Regions from separate parts of the Isoptericola sp. F-RaC21 genome, predicted to be linked through region 2. Evidence: riboswitches for the same ligand, from Rfam matches in the RefSeq annotation. Region 2 holds a riboswitch; each other region holds the start of a gene.
The links. Region 2 has a riboswitch for S-adenosylmethionine ahead of AAG589_RS03210 (ABC transporter substrate-binding protein). Riboswitches for the same ligand answer to the same signal wherever they lie in the genome.
Positions count from the first base shown of each region.

Region 1 (4,926 bases), on a different contig from region 2:
TTCCGCACGCTGTGGATGGCGGGCGCCTCCGCGGTGCCGCTCGACGACCCCGAGCGTCTCGACCGGCTCGAGCCGCTGACCCGGTGGCTCATCGGCCGCGGCCGCCAGGTGCCGGCGCGCGAGCTCGCCGAGGCGCTGCGGGCGCTCACCGCGTTCGAGCGCCGGCTCGTGGCGCAGGTGGCGCGGTTCGACGCCGTCGTCACCCCGGCGCTGGCGATGACGCCCCGCCCGCTCGGCTGGTTCGACCCCGAGGACCCGGAGCGCAACTTCGAGCAGCAGTGCCAGTACACGCCGTGGACGTCGATGCTCAACGTGGCGGGCCTGCCCGCGGTCACCGTGCCGACCCGCTGGACCGACGGCGGCCTCCCCATGGGGGTGCAGCTGATCGGCCGCCCCGGCGGGGAGACGACGCTGCTCGCGATCGCCGCCCAGCTCGAGGACCGGCTGCGCTGGGCGGAGGTGCGCCCGCCGGCCTGGTGACCCGCGTGCGACCCGTGCGTGACCCGTGACCGGGAGGCCGGGGCGGGGGTGAAAGGATGCCCTGGGCACGCGGCGAGGCGGCGTGCCTTTGCCATGCCCCTGACGCCCCTGACGCCCCTGAGCCGCCACTGAGCCGGAGAACGGAAGACTCACGTGACCCACGTCGGACCGGTCCTGTCCGCGACCATCCAGCAGGCCGAGGAGCTGCGCCGTCTGCACACGGTCATCACCGAGCGCGACCTGCCGATCCCCCTGCGCGACGACTTCGTCGAGCAGTGCACGGTGATCGAGCTGCACCTCGGCGGCGACGAGTTCTCGAGCCTCTCCCGGCGCATCAAGCGGTACAACGCCCTGTCGGGGTGGATCGCGGCCCCGGTGCTCATCGCCGCGGTGGTGCTGTACGTCGTCGGGAAGTTCACGGACCTGCTGCCCGTCGACGACGTCCTCGCGCTGTTCCTCGACCCCGTGGTGATCGCGGTGCTGGCCGTGATCCTCGTGGCGGTGCTCGGGATCGCCCTGTGGATGCGGTCGGCGAACAAGCGCCTCCTCGGGCCCGTCTACGGCCGTCTCCTGGAGCGTCTGACCACGACCTGAGACTTCCGCGTGCGAGCTCCCGGTCACCCACCTAACGTCGGTTCCCGAGGTCGTTCGTACGACGGAAGGAGCCCCGATGGGACTCGGAGACAAGGCCAAGCACCTCGCAGAAGAGGCCGAGGGCAAGGTCAAGGAGGCGACGGGCAAGCTCACCGACGACGAGAAGCAGGAGGCCGAGGGCAAGGCTCAACAGGCCGGCGCGAACCTCAAGCAGGCGGGCGACGACGCCAAGGACGCGTTCAAGGGCTGACCCGCTGACACACGACGGGGCGCCACCGCACGGTGGCGCCCCGTCGTCATGTCCGGCGGCGGGCCGGACGGGTGCTCAGAGGTCGTCGGGCAGGCAGCCGAACGCCTCGTCGGCGCCCAGCGCGGCCGTGGCGAGCAGGCCCTCGAGGCCGGAGCCCTCGGGCACGGGACGCGGGTCGTCGACCACGACCCACAGGCCGTCCACGACGTCGTACTGCGCCTGCGGCCCCTCGGTGACGAGCGACCGGACGGCGGCCACGAGCCGCTCGACCTCCTCGCCTGCCGTGCCCAGGCCCACCGAGGCGCGCACGGCGCCGGCGTCGAACCCGAGGCGGCCGAGCAGCGGGTGCGCGCAGAACCGGCCGTCGCGCACGCCGATGCCGTGCTCGGCCGACAGGTACGCGGCGACCAGGCCGGGGTCGTACCCGGTGACCGTGAAGGTCACGACGCCCACCGGGTCGACGGCGTCGTCCCACACGTGCACGACCTCGACGCGGTCGATCGCGCCGAGCCCGTCGACGAGCCGGCGACGCAGGGCGTCCTCGTGCCGAGCGGCGGCCCGCGGGTCGAGGGCCGCGAGCTCGTCGCACGCGGCCGCGAGCGCCACGGCGCCGACGACGTTGGGGGAACCCGCCTCGTGGCGCGCGGGCCCCTCGTGCCAGTCGGTCGTGGTGGTGCGCACCCGGCGCACGGCGCCGCCGCCCGCGAGGTAGGGCGTCCCGCCGTCGAGCCAGTCGCGGCGGCCGACCAGGGCGCCCGCGCCGAACGGCGCGTACGTCTTGTGGCCCGAGAAGGCGACGTAGTCGACGCCGGTCTCCGCGAGCGAGAAGCGGCGGTGCGGCACCAGCTGCGCGCCGTCGAGCACGACCCGGGCGCCCGCGCCGTGCGCCGCGGCGACGACGTCGGCCACGGGCAGCGCCTCGCCCGTGACGTTGGAGGCGCCCGTGAGCGCCAGCAGCGCGTAGGGGCGGCCCGCGTCGACGGCGGAGCGCAGCTCCTCCTCGAGCTCCGCCAGGGTCGCGGCCACGGTGGGGCCGCCGGTCACGACGGTCGCGTCGGTGACGCGCTGCCAGGGCAGCAGGTTGGCGTGGTGCTCGATGTCGAGCACCAGCACGCGGCCGGGCTCGCCCGTGACAGGGTCGGCCGGCACACAGCCCGCGAGCAGGTTGAGCGAGTCGGTCGTGTTGCGCGTGACGATCGTCAGGTCGTCCTCGCGCGCGCCGACGAACGCGCCGATCGTGTGCCGCGCGTTCTCGTAGAGCGCGGTCGAGACCTGCGACAGGTAGCCGGCGCCGCGGTGCACGCTCGCGTAGAGCGGCAGCACGCGGGAGACGCGGTCGGCGACGGCCTGCAGGGCGGGGGCCGACGCCGCGACGTCGAGGTTGGCGTACGGCACCTGGCGGCCGTCGACGAGCGGCACGAGCGTGTCGCCGCCGACGACGGGCAGGACGGGCGCGACGTCGTGCACGGACGGGGCGGTGGGCGCAGCGTCCAGCACGGCGGGCGCGGTGGTGAGCGTGGTCATGCGTGGTCCTCCTCGGTCGTGCCGGGGAGGTTCCTCCCCGCGCTTGCCCGCACGCCGGACGGCGCGGGGCCAGGTCGTCACCCGGGGCACCCCGCCGCGAGAGGAGGGTTGCCGGCCAGCGAGCCGGGGCTTCGCGCTGGCGCTCTTGACCTGCCGCCCATAGTGCGTGCGCAGCACCACACGGTCAAGCGAGGGCCGCGCCCTTCTCACGATGCGGTCGCGTGAGACGCTGAAGGCATGCCCGATCGCACCGTCCCGGCCTCCGGCGCGCCCCCGGGAGGCTCCGTCGACAGCCCGGTCCAGCAGGTCGCCCGCGCCCTCGACGCCGGCGACCGCCACGCCGCCGGGCTCGCGGCACGCGCGGCGAGCGGCGACGACGCCGCCGACGTCCTCGACCTCGTCGGCGCCCGGGCCGCCGCGGGCTCCGGTCCCGCGACCGAGCTGCTGGTGGAGCTGCTGGACGCGTCCGGCGTCGTGCGACGCTTCGTGCGCGGCGCCCTGCTCGACGAGGCCGCCGTCGACGACGTCTGCCAGGACGTGCTCGTCTCCGTGGCCACGTCCGTCGCGTCGTTCCGGGGCGGGTCCCGCGTCACGACGTGGGTGCACGGGATCGTGCGCCACCGGGTGGTCGACCACCTGCGCCGCCAGCGTGCCACCGCTCCCCTGCCCGACGACGACGTCGGGCCCGCGGAGCGGATGAGCTCCCTCATCGCCACGCGCGCCACCGTGCGCGACGCGCTGGCCGCCCTGCCCGACCTCTACCGCGAGCCCGTGACCCTGCGCGACATCGAGGGCCTGCCGTACGCGGACGTGGCCGAGCGGCTCGGGCGCAGCGTCGGGACGGTGAAGTCCCAGATCTCCCGCGGCCGCGCGCTCGTGGCCGCGGCCCTCGGGAGCCCGTCCTGATGGCGGCGCCGAGCGCGCCCGAGCCGCTGCTCGGGCGGTACCGGGTGGGCGACGTGATCGGCGTCGGGTCGTTCGCCACCGTGCACCGCGCCGTCGACGACCGGCTGGACGACGTCGTCGTGGTGAAGGTGCTGGCCGAGAACCACAGCCTCAACCCGGAGGTCCGGGAGCGGTTCATCGCCGAGGGCCGGGCGCTGCGCCGGGTGGCGAGCCCGCACGTCGTCGCCGTGCACGACATCGGCGAGAGCGACCGCCAGCAGCCCTACCTCGTCCTCGAGCACGCGGACCGGGGCACGCTCGCGGCGCGGGTCGCCGCCCTGCGTGCCGACGGATGGACGGCCACGACGTCGGACGTGCTCGCGGTCGCGCGCGAGCTCGCGGCGGCGGTCGAGGCGGTGCACGCAGCGCGCCTCGTGCACCGGGACCTCAGCCCCGGCAACGTGCTGCTGCGCACCAGCCCCGAGGGCGTCGTCGGCCGGACCACCGGCACCCCCGCCGTCGCCCCCGCCGTCGTCCGCCCGGACGAGCGGCTCGTCGTGGCCGACCTCGGCATGAGCAAGGACCTGGCCCGCAGCTCCGGCCTGACCGTCGCCGGCGGCACGGAGGGCTTCCGCCCGCCCGAGCAGGACGGGCCGGGCACGGTCGACACCCGCGCCGACCTGTGGGCGATGTCCGCGCTGGTGACCTGGCTCGCCGAGGGCGCCGACCTGCCCCGGGCCCTCGACGCCGCGCTGGGCCGCAGCCTCGCCGACTCCCCCGCCCGGCGGCACCCCGACGCCGCCGCCTGGCTGGCCGACGTCGAGCGCGCCCTCGCCCCGGCCGACGGCGCGTCGGCGCCGGACCGTGCGCGGCCACGCCGCACGACCGTCGTCGCGGTGGCGACCGCCGCCGTCCTCGGGCTGGGCGCGGGGGCCGGCGCCACGGCGTGGCTCGACCGCCCGCACTCGGCCGCGGGCTCCGCGAGCGTGGCGATCTCCGGGCCGACGACGGCGACGGTCGGCGCGCCCGTCACGCTCACGGCCGACGTCACGGGCGCCGAGCACTGGGTGTGGACGCTGCCCACCGGCGCCTACGTGGCCGACGACGACACCGTGCGGCTCACGGCGAGCAGCCCGGGCGACGCGGAGGTCGTCCTGGAGGCCCGCGCGCCGGACGGGACGGCGCTGACGACC
Region 1 is NZ_JBCFYX010000004.1:199,714-204,639, forward strand. Features, by position in the region: gene AAG589_RS15725 (amidase) at 1-480, shown strand, start outside; gene AAG589_RS15730 (DUF6097 family protein) at 634-1,074, shown strand; gene AAG589_RS15735 (CsbD family protein) at 1,151-1,324, shown strand; gene AAG589_RS15740 (aminotransferase class V-fold PLP-dependent enzyme) at 1,400-2,848, opposite strand; SAM riboswitch class IV at 2,883-2,999, opposite strand; gene AAG589_RS15745 (RNA polymerase sigma factor) at 3,086-3,754, shown strand; gene AAG589_RS15750 (protein kinase domain-containing protein) at 3,754-4,926, shown strand, end outside.
Region 1: it holds a riboswitch for S-adenosylmethionine, as region 2 does, so the genes downstream of both, AAG589_RS15740 (aminotransferase class V-fold PLP-dependent enzyme) here and AAG589_RS03210 (ABC transporter substrate-binding protein) in region 2, are expected to answer to the same signal.

Region 2 (4,926 bases):
TGCTCGGCCTCGACATCGCCAGGCAGTACGAGTACCTCGAGGAGAACTACGAGCTGCTGCGGCTCCTGCTCTCCTCCGAGGACGTCAGCTGGTCGGGCCGGCACCGGCACGCCCTCGAGCACGCGACCACGCTGCCGCGCCCGTACGCCGGGGCGTTCCGCATCTGGCACGGGTCCGCGACGAGCGAGTTCGCCGTCGACCTGGCCGCCCGGTGGGGCGACCCGATCGTGAGCGCCAACGCGCTGCAGCCGCGGGAGAGCTACGGGCGGCTCATCGACCGGTACCGCGAGCGGTACGCGGCCGCGGGTCACGACCCGGCCTACGGGTTCGTCGGCGCGGGGTCGGGCGGGCTGTTCCTCGCGGACACCACGGAGCAGGCGATCGAGCAGTACCGGCCGCTGTACGAGGGGCAGGTCGCGCGGCTGCGGGCGCGCGGCTACGACCCGGCCACGCACGTCGGCAAGGCGCAGGCCTTCGAGACGATCGAGGACGCCGTCGAGCGCGGACCCGCGCTGGTCGGGTCGCCCGAGCGGGTGGCGGAGAAGATCCTCGACTACCACGGCACCTTCGGGCACGTGCTGCAGTCGGTCTCGGTGAACCACCTGCTGGACCCGTCCCACCAGGAGGACGTGCTGCGGAGGTTCGCCGCCGAGGTCGCGCCCCTCGTGCGCGCCGAGGTCACGACGACGCTCTGGGGCCCGGACGACGCGCGCCGGGCGGCGGGGTTCACGGCGGGGGAGCAGCCCGGGGCGTCGGCCGGTGCGCCGCCCGGCGACCGCGCCGCTGCCCTGCCCGTCTGACCGGACGACGGGGTGTCCGACATCCGGGCACCCTGTCGACCGGATGGTGGGCGGCGGGGAGAATGTCCGCGACGTCGACGGCGTGAGGAGACGACGCGTGCGGAGGACACCATGACCGTGCAGCCGACCCAGCTCGTGATGCTGGGCGCCCTGGTCCTGGCGACCGTCGTCCTCGGCGCGCTGTGGAAGGCCCGCCAGGGGCGCGTGCGCACGGCCCCCGCGCGACGTGACGCCGCCGTGGACTGGGCGGCCCGCGGGATCCGGCTGGGGGAGCGCGCGACGTTCGTGCAGCTGTCCGCCGAGGTGTGCGCCCCCTGCCGCGCCACCGCCCGGGTGCTGCGCGGCCTCGCCGAGCGCGAGCCCGGGGTCGTGCACCACGAGCTGGACGTCGAGGACCACCTGGACCTCGTGCGCGAGCTGGGCGCGTTCGCCACGCCCACGGTCCTGGTGCTCGACGCGAGCGGGGTGCAGGCCGCCCGCAGCAGCGGCGGCATGTCGCCCGCCCAGGCGCGCCAGGCCCTCGACGCCGTCGTCCCCGCCGCCGGTTGAGCCTGTCGAAACCCCCGTCCCACCACCGCTGGTTGAGCCTGTCGAAACCCCGTCACCGAGGAGCAGCCCATGACCCGCGAGACCACCCGCACGCAGGCCCCCGCCGGCATCGACCCCCGCGGCCCGCGCGTGGGCGCCGGCATCACGGCGCTGCTGCTCGCCGTCGTCGTGCTCCTCGGGGCGACGACGGCCGGCCTCGTGCTGCTGGCCGTCGTCGCCGCGGGCTTCCTGCTGGGCGTCGTGCGCGGGGCGCAGGGCACCGTGCAGGGCTGGCTCTTCAAGGCCCTCGTGCGACCCCGGCTCGCGCCGCCCGCCGAGCTCGAGGACCCGCGCCCGCCGCGGTTCGCGCAGCTCGTCGGTCTCGTCGTGACGGGTGTCGGCGTCGTCCTCGGCCTGGCGGGCGTGCTCGCCGCCGTGCCGTGGGCGGCTGGGCTCGCGTTCGTCGCGGCCGCGCTGAACGCCGTCGTGGGCCTGTGCCTCGGCTGCGAGCTGTACCTGCTCGGCGCGCGCCTGCGGCACCCGGCCCGCTGAGGCGAGCCAGCGCCACCGCACCCACGAAGGCCCCGCCGTCACCGACGGCGGGGCCTTCGGCGTCCGCGGCCTCCTCGTCCGCGTCCGTGATGTGAGACGTGCCGCCCGACCCTTGACTCGCGGGGCCGCGGCGGCTTCCCTGCCGCCCAGGTGACGAGCGCCAGCACCCAGGCCCGGCTCGCTGGCCAGCAACCCTTCGACGTGACGGGGTGCTCCGGGAACGACCTGACCCCGCCGTGCCCGCGGCGGGGTAAGCACGGCTCCGGCCGTCCACGACCGCGCCCGGCCCTGCCGGGCGTGGGGGACGACCCGCCACGACCACGAGGAACGCCACGCGATGACCACCACACCGCGCACACCGCGCCGCCCGCGCCCCCTGCGCACCCCGCGCCGCCACGCCGTCGGGATCGCGGCGGCCGTCTCGGCCGCCGCCCTGCTGCTGAGCGCGTGCTCCGGCGGCGCCGACGCCGCAGACCCGGCCGCCTCGGACGACGCCGAGCCCGTCGCCGGCGGCGACCTGTCGTTCGCCATCACGGTCGACTCGCACTGCATCGACCCGCAGCAGGTCGGCAACAACGACGCGATCGCCGCCGCGCGCCAGACCGTCGCGTCCCTCACGGCGCAGGACCCGGAGTCCGGCGAGATCCTGCCCTGGCTCGCGGAGAGCTGGGAGGTGAACGACGACGCCTCGAGCTACACCTTCCACCTGCGCGACGACGCCACCTTCGCCGACGGCACCCCGATCGACGCGGCGGCGGTGAAGACCAACTTCGACGCCATCGTCGACCTCGGCGCGGTCGCGTCCCTCGGGTCGCAGTACCTCGTCGGGTACGCGGGGACCACCGTGGTGGACGAGGACACCGTGCGGGTGGACTTCGACGAGCCCAGCGCGCAGTTCCTGCAGGCGACGTCGACCTTCTCGCTGGGGCTGCTGTCGCCGGACTCGGCGAAGCTGTCCGCCGAGCAGCGCTGCGCCGGCGAGTACGTCGGCTCCGGGCCGTTCGCGGTGAAGTCGTACACCCAGGACCAGGAGATTGTGCTGGAGAAGGTCAAGGGCTACGCCTGGGGCTCGGCGGCCAACGCCCACACGGGCGAGGCGTACCTCGACACCGTCACCTTCACGGTCATCCCCGAGGCGAGCGTGCGCACCGGATCGCTGCAGTCCGGGCAGATCGACGCCACCGCCGCGCTCAACGCCGTCGACGTGCCGCAGTTCGACGGCAACGGGTTCTGGCTGTCCTACCGCGCCAACCCGGGCGTCGTGTTCAACCTTTTCCCGAACGAGTCCAGCCCGCTCGCGTCCGACGAGGCCGTGCGGACCGCGATCAGCAAGGGCATCGACCGCCAGCAGATCGTGGACACGGTGCTGACGCCGCAGGACCAGCCGGCCACCGGCGTCCTGTCGCACTCCACGCCCCTGTTCGAGGGCGCCGACGACCTGCTCGCCTACGACCCGGACGGCGCCGAGAAGATCCTCGACGACGCGGGCTGGGTCCCCGGCAGCGACGGCATCCGCGAGAAGGACGGGCGCAGGCTCAGCACGACCGTGACGTTCTGGCAGGTGCCCGAGCCGCTCGAGCTGGTCCAGCAGCAGCTGCGCCAGATCGGCGTGGACCTGCAGCTCAAGCACGTCACCGTGGCGGAGTCGGAGGCCGCGAAGGAGTCCGGCGACTTCGACTTCGACTACTACAACCTCACCCGGTCCGACGCCGACGTGCTGCGCACGATCTTCTCCGCGAACGCCCGCAACATCAACCAGCGCGACCCGGAGGAGGTGGACCGGCTCCTCGACGACTCGGCCGCCGCCACGGACCCGAAGCAGCGTCAGAAGCTCGTCACCGAGGCGTCGCGCCTCCTGCTCGAGCGCGGCCACGCCATCCCCGTCTACGAGCTGTCCACCACCATCGCCGCCGCCGACCGCGTCCACGGCCTCGGGTTCGAGGCGAGCTCGCGCCTGGACTTCTACGACGCGTGGGTGACCGACGGCGCGGGGGCCTGAGATGACCCGCTACCTCCTGCGGCGCGTCGGCCAGGGGATCTTCGTCCTGTGGGCGGCGTTCACGATCGCCTTCTTCGTCCTCTACCTGCTGCCGAGCGACCCGGCCGCCCTGATCGCCTCCGGCGGCGGCGAGGTGAGCCAGGTCGACCCGGCGCAGCTCGCCGCGCTGCGCGCCGAGTACGGCCTCGACCGGCCCCTCCTCGTGCAGTACGGCGACGCGCTGCTCGCGGCGCTCACCGGCGACCTCGGCACCTCCTACGTGAGCGGGGCGTCCGCCACCTCGATGGTCGCGCAGGCGTTGCCCGAGACCCTCAAGCTCACCGGCGCGGCGCTCGTGCTCGCCGTCGTGGGCGGCACGGCGGTCGCCGTGGCCAGCGTGTTCCCGCGGGCACGGTTCCTCCGGCAGGCGCTGTCGGCCCTCCCGCCCCTCGGCGTGGCGCTGCCGACGTTCTTCGTCGGCCTGGTGCTGCTGCAGTGGTTCTCGTTCCGGGTGCCGGTGTTCCCGGCGATCGGCAACGAGGGAGCGGTCAGCCTGGTGCTGCCGACGATCACCCTGGCCGTCCCGGCCGGGGCGCAGCTCGCCCAGATCCTGTCGCGCTCCCTGCGCGGCACGCTCGGCGAGCCGTACGTGGAGACGGCCTGGGCCAAGGGCGCGAGCCGCACCCGGGTGCACCTCGCCCACGCGCTGCGCAACGCCGCCATCCCGGCGTTCACGGTGCTCGGGGTGATGGTGGGCGGCCTGCTCGGTGGCGCCGTCGTCACCGAGACGGTGTTCTCCCGCGTCGGGCTCGGCCGGCTCACCGTGCAGTCGGTCAACCAGCAGGACGTGCCCGTGGTGCTGGCGGTCGTCGTGCTGTCGGCGCTCGTGTTCGTCGTCGTGACGCTCGTGGTCGACCTCGTCTACCCCCTGCTCGATCCGCGGATCCAGCTGCGGGCGGAGCGTCGTTCCCCGTCGCCCCGCACCGCAACCCTCCGACCCGACGAGGTGACCGCATGACGCTGCAGACCCTCACCCGCCCAGACACCGACGCCGCGGGGACGTCCGCC
Region 2 is NZ_JBCFYX010000001.1:690,234-695,159, forward strand. Features, by position in the region: gene AAG589_RS03195 (LLM class flavin-dependent oxidoreductase) at 1-800, shown strand, start outside; gene AAG589_RS03200 (TlpA family protein disulfide reductase) at 912-1,349, shown strand; gene AAG589_RS03205 (DUF4395 domain-containing protein) at 1,419-1,880, shown strand; SAM riboswitch class IV at 2,030-2,143, shown strand; gene AAG589_RS03210 (ABC transporter substrate-binding protein) at 2,218-3,879, shown strand; gene AAG589_RS03215 (ABC transporter permease) at 3,881-4,876, shown strand; gene AAG589_RS03220 (ABC transporter permease) at 4,873-4,926, shown strand, end outside.

Region 3 (4,926 bases), on a different contig from region 2:
GTGCTGTTCGGCCACCACTTCGCCGCCATCGCGGGCGCCGGCCCGCTGGTGGGCCCGGTGCTCGCCGCGCAGATGGGCTACCTGCCGGGCACCATCTGGATCATCGTGGGCGTGGTGCTCGCGGGCGCCGTGCAGGACTACACGGTGCTGTTCTTCTCCATGCGCCGCGGCGGCCGCACCATCGGCCAGATGGCGCGCGAGGAGCTGGGCCGCATCGGCGGCGTCGCCGCGATCGTCGCGTCCCTGCTGATCATGATCATCATCGTGGCGATCCTCGCCCTCGTGGTCGTCAACGCCCTCGGGGAGAGCCCGTGGGGCGTGTTCAGCGTCTCCATGACCGTGCCGATCGCCCTGTTCATGGGCGTCTACCTGCGCTACCTGCGCCCGGGCAAGATCACCGAGGTCTCCCTCATCGGCTTCGTGCTGCTGCTCGCCGCGATCATCGGCGGCGGCATGGTGGCCGACACCGCCTGGGGCGCCGAGTTCTTCCACCTCGACCGCACCACCATCGCCGTCGGCGTCATCGTCTACGGCTTCGTGGCCGCGATCCTGCCCGTCTGGCTGCTGCTCGCCCCGCGCGACTACCTGTCCACCTTCATGAAGGTGGGCGTCATCCTGGTGCTCGCCGGCGCCGTCGTCATCGTGCGCCCCGAGATCTCCGTCCCGGCGATCAGCGAGTTCGCGAGCTCCGAGACCGGCCCGGTCGTGGCCGGCAACCTGTGGCCGTTCCTCTTCGTCACCATCGCGTGCGGTGCCCTGTCCGGGTTCCACGCGCTCATCTCATCGGGCACGACGCCGAAGCTCGTCGAGAAGGAGCGCCAGACGCGCTTCATCGGGTACGGCGGCATGCTCATGGAGTCGTTCGTCGCGATCATGGCGCTGGTCGCCGCGATCTCGATCGACCGCGGCGTGTACTTCGCGATGAACTCCTCGGCGGCCGCCACCGGCGGCACCATCGAGGGCGCGGTCGCGTTCGTGAACTCGCTCGGCCTCGCGGGCGTGAACCTCACGCCCGACACGCTGAGCACCCTGGCCAGCCAGGTGGGCGAGCCGTCGATCGTGTCCCGCACCGGCGGCGCCCCGACGCTCGCGCTCGGGCTGGCGCACATCATGCACCAGCTGGTGGGCGGCACCGCGATGATGGGCTTCTGGTACCACTTCGCGATCATGTTCGAGGCGCTCTTCATCCTCACCGCCGTCGACGCCGGCACGCGCGTGGCCCGCTTCATGCTGCAGGACACCATCGGCAACGTGGCCCCGAGGTTCAAGGACGTGAGCTGGCGGCCCGGGGTGTGGATCTGCACCGCGATCATGGTCGCGGGCTGGGGCACGATCCTCTACCTCGGCGTCACCGACCCGCTCGGCGGCATCAACACGTTCTTCCCGCTGTTCGGCATCGCGAACCAGCTGCTCGCGGCGATCGCGCTGGCCGTCGTGCTCGCCATCGTGGCGAAGCGGGGCCGCGCGTACTGGGCGTGGCTGTGGATCGTGGCCGTGCCGCTGGCGTTCACCGCCCTGATCACCATCTGGGCGTCGTTCGAGAAGATCTTCTCCGACGTGCCCGCGGTGGGGTACTGGGCGCAGCACCGGGCGTTCAAGGACGCGCTCGCCGCCGGCGAGACGTCGTTCGGGACGGCGCCCGACGTCGCCGCGATGGAGGCCGTGGTCCGCAACACCTTCGTCCAGGGCACCCTGTCGATCGTGTTCGTGGTGCTGTCGATCGTCGTGATCCTCGCGTCGCTGGTCGTGACGATCAAGGCGTTCCGCACCGGCGGCGGGGAGAACCACGAGGACCCGCCCGTCGTGTCGCGGCGGTTCGCGCCGGCCGGCCTGTTCGCCTCCGGCACCGAGAAGCAGATCGAGAAGCGGTGGGCCGACGCCGGCCTGCGGGAGTCCAGCGGTGCCGGGCACCACTGACGCCCGCGCCGGCAGCGTGCACGACGTCGCCCGGGCGCTGGCCCGGGCGACGTCGACCGCGGCGCGGAACCTGCGCTGGTACGTGCGGCAGGTGATGGGGGACGACGCCTACCGCACGTACGTCGCGCACGAGCGGTCCGCCCACCCGGACCGCGAGCCGATGGGCGAGCGCGAGTTCTGGCGCGAGCACTACGCCGAGCAGGACCGCAACCCCGGCTCCCGCTGCTGCTGACCGGGCGGGCACGACCCCGGCCGCTGCGCCAGGATGGCCGCGTGCGCGCGATCGTGTTCGAGTCCCACGGCGGCCCCGAGGTGCTGCACCTCGCCGACGTCCCCGACCCCCAGGCCGGGCCCGGTCAGGTGCGCGTGCGCGTCGAGGCCGCCGCCGTCAACGGCTGGGACGTGAAGTCCCGCGCGGGCGCCACCGGGGCGCCGGCGCCGGCGCGGCCGGTCGTGCCGGGGCTGGAGGTGGCGGGGGTCGTCGACCAGGTCGGCCTACCGGTCGAGGGCGGCACGACCGACGTCTCCCCCGGCGACCGCGTCGTCGGCTTCGCCGTCGGCGGCGGGTACGCGGAGCTCGCGCTGACGAAGGTGTTCGCGCGCGTGCCCGACGGCCTCGCCGCGACGGACGCCGTCACCCTGCCCGTCGCCGCGGAGGCCGCGACCCGCGTGCTGCGCCGGCTCGGCGTCCGGCCCGGCGAGATGCTGCTCGTGCACGGCGCGTCGGGGGCGGTGGGCGCGCTGGCCACCCAGCTCGCGGTGCGCCGCGGCGCCCGCGTGATCGGCACCGCGTCGCCGCGGGACCAGGAGCGGGTCGCCGCCCTCGGCGCGACGCCGACCCCTTACGGCGCCGGCCTGGTCGAGCGGGTGCGCGCCCTCGCCCCGGACGGCGTGGACGCCGTCCTCGACGCCTCCGGCGCGGGCGTCCTGCCCGACTCGATCGCCCTGCGCGGGGGCACCGACCGCATCGTCACCATCGCCGACGACGCCGCCGCGGACCTCGGCGTCGAGTTCAGCTCCCGGTCCGAGCGCGACGCCGGCGAGCTCGCGGAGGCCGTCGCCGCCCTCGCCCGCGGCGCCCTCGTGACCGCCGTCGGCGCGGTGCTGCCGCTGGCCGACGCGGCCCGCGCGCACGCGCTCGTCGAGTCCGGGCATCCCGGCGGCAAGGTCGTGCTGGTGCCCTGAGCAGGGCGTTCCCGCCCGCCCGGCCTCGGCGGCCGTCTCAGCAGGCGGTCTCATCCTCGACCGCATCGCGGATGCTGCGTACGATCGCGTGACAAGCCATCCAGAGCGGCCGAGAGTCCTGGCTCGACGACGCCGCAGCAACCCGTTCTCCGACGGAAGCCTCCCGAGGACGAAGGTGCTCACGCCAGGATCGATGGAGTGACGCATGGTCGCAGAGGCATCCCCTTCGCCCAACCCGGCAGCTCATCCGGCAGCCCAGCCGGCGCTGCCGGCACGCCCGACGGTCTCGTTCGAGCTCATGCCGCCGCGCCGGCCGGACGCCGCCCCCAAGTTCTGGGAGACGGCGCGCCGGCTCGTGGCCGCGCGCCCGGACTTCGTGTCCGTGACGTACGGGGCGGGCGGCGGTGACCGGGCGACCGCACGCCAGGTCGTGTCCACCCTGCTCGAGGGCACGCCCGTGCTGCCCGTGGCCCACCTGACCTGCGTCGGCGCGCACCGCGAGGACGTCTCCGCCGTCATCGACGACTTCCTCGACGCCGGCACCCGGGCGTTCCTCGCCCTGCGCGGGGACCCGCCGAAGGACCAGCCGGACTGGGAGCCTCCCGCCGACGGCGTCGCGTCCTCGATCGAGCTCGTGCACCTGCTGCGCGAGGTCGAGGCCCGGCGCTGCGCGACCGACCCCGGCGCCGCGCTGCGCGGGGCCGCCCGCCCGATGACGATCGCCGTCGCGACGTTCGTCGACGGCAACGTGCAGGCCGGCACCACCCGGGCCCAGGAGGTCCGGCGCCTCAAGGAGAAGCAGGAGGCGGGGGCGAGCTTCGCCATCACGCAGCTGTTCTACGAGGCCGACTCCTACACCGACTTCGTCGCCGAGGCCCGCGCGGCCGGGGTGACGATCCCGATCCTCGCCGGGCAGCTGCCCACGACCGAGCCGCGCCGGCTCCGTCGCGTCGAGGAGCTCACCGGCGTCCGCGCGCCCCGGCACCTGCTGGACGCGCTCGACGCCCAGCCGGACCCGGAGGCCCAGCACGCCTACGGGACCGCGCGCGCCGTGGAGCTCGCCCAGCGCGTGCTCGACGCGGGCGCCCCCGGCATCCACGTGTACACGTTCAACAAGTACCGTCCCGCTCTGGACCTGCTCGAGGGTGTCCACCTCGGCGGACCGGCGCCCTCCGACGCCTCGTCGGACGGCGCGGACCTGGCCAGAAGGCCGTGGGTACCGAGCATCCCGACCCAGGCTCCCGTCGTCTGACGGGCGCCCGACCTCTGGAGTGCTCATGTCCACCAGTTCCCCCGCCTTCCCGGGCGGCACCGTCCTCGGCTACCCGCGCATCGGGCGCCGCCGCGAGCTCAAGAAGGCCGTCGAGTCGTTCTGGGCCGGCCGCACCGACGCCGTCGACCTGGAGGTCACGGCCGGCGCGCTGCGCCGCGAGACCGCCCGCCGCCTCGTCGAGCTCGGGCTGAACCCCGACGACGGCTCCGTGCCCGGGTCGTTCTCCTACTACGACCAGGTGCTCGACGTCGTCGCGCTGCTGGGCGCCGTCCCCGAGCGGTTCCGCGACCTGCTCGACGACGAGGACGGCTCGCTCGAGCTGGACGGCTACTTCACCGTGGCCCGCGGCCGCGGCGAGGACGCCCCGCTCGAGATGACCAAGTGGTTCGACACCAACTACCACTACCTCGTGCCGGAGATCAGCGAGACGACGCCGGTCTCGTTCGCCGACCACCGCATCGTGCGCGAGTACGCCGAGGCCAAGGAGGCCGGCGTCACGACCCGCCCGGTGCTCGTCGGCCCGGTCACCTTCCTCGCGCTGTCGAAGGCGG
Region 3 is NZ_JBCFYX010000005.1:15,322-20,247, forward strand. Features, by position in the region: gene AAG589_RS18315 (carbon starvation CstA family protein) at 1-1,917, shown strand, start outside; gene AAG589_RS18320 (YbdD/YjiX family protein) at 1,901-2,149, shown strand; gene AAG589_RS18325 (NADP-dependent oxidoreductase) at 2,191-3,102, shown strand; SAM riboswitch class I at 3,196-3,302, shown strand; gene AAG589_RS18330 (methylenetetrahydrofolate reductase) at 3,308-4,354, shown strand; gene metE (5-methyltetrahydropteroyltriglutamate--homocysteine S-methyltransferase) at 4,380-4,926, shown strand, end outside.
Region 3: it holds a riboswitch for S-adenosylmethionine, as region 2 does, so the genes downstream of both, AAG589_RS18330 (methylenetetrahydrofolate reductase) here and AAG589_RS03210 (ABC transporter substrate-binding protein) in region 2, are expected to answer to the same signal.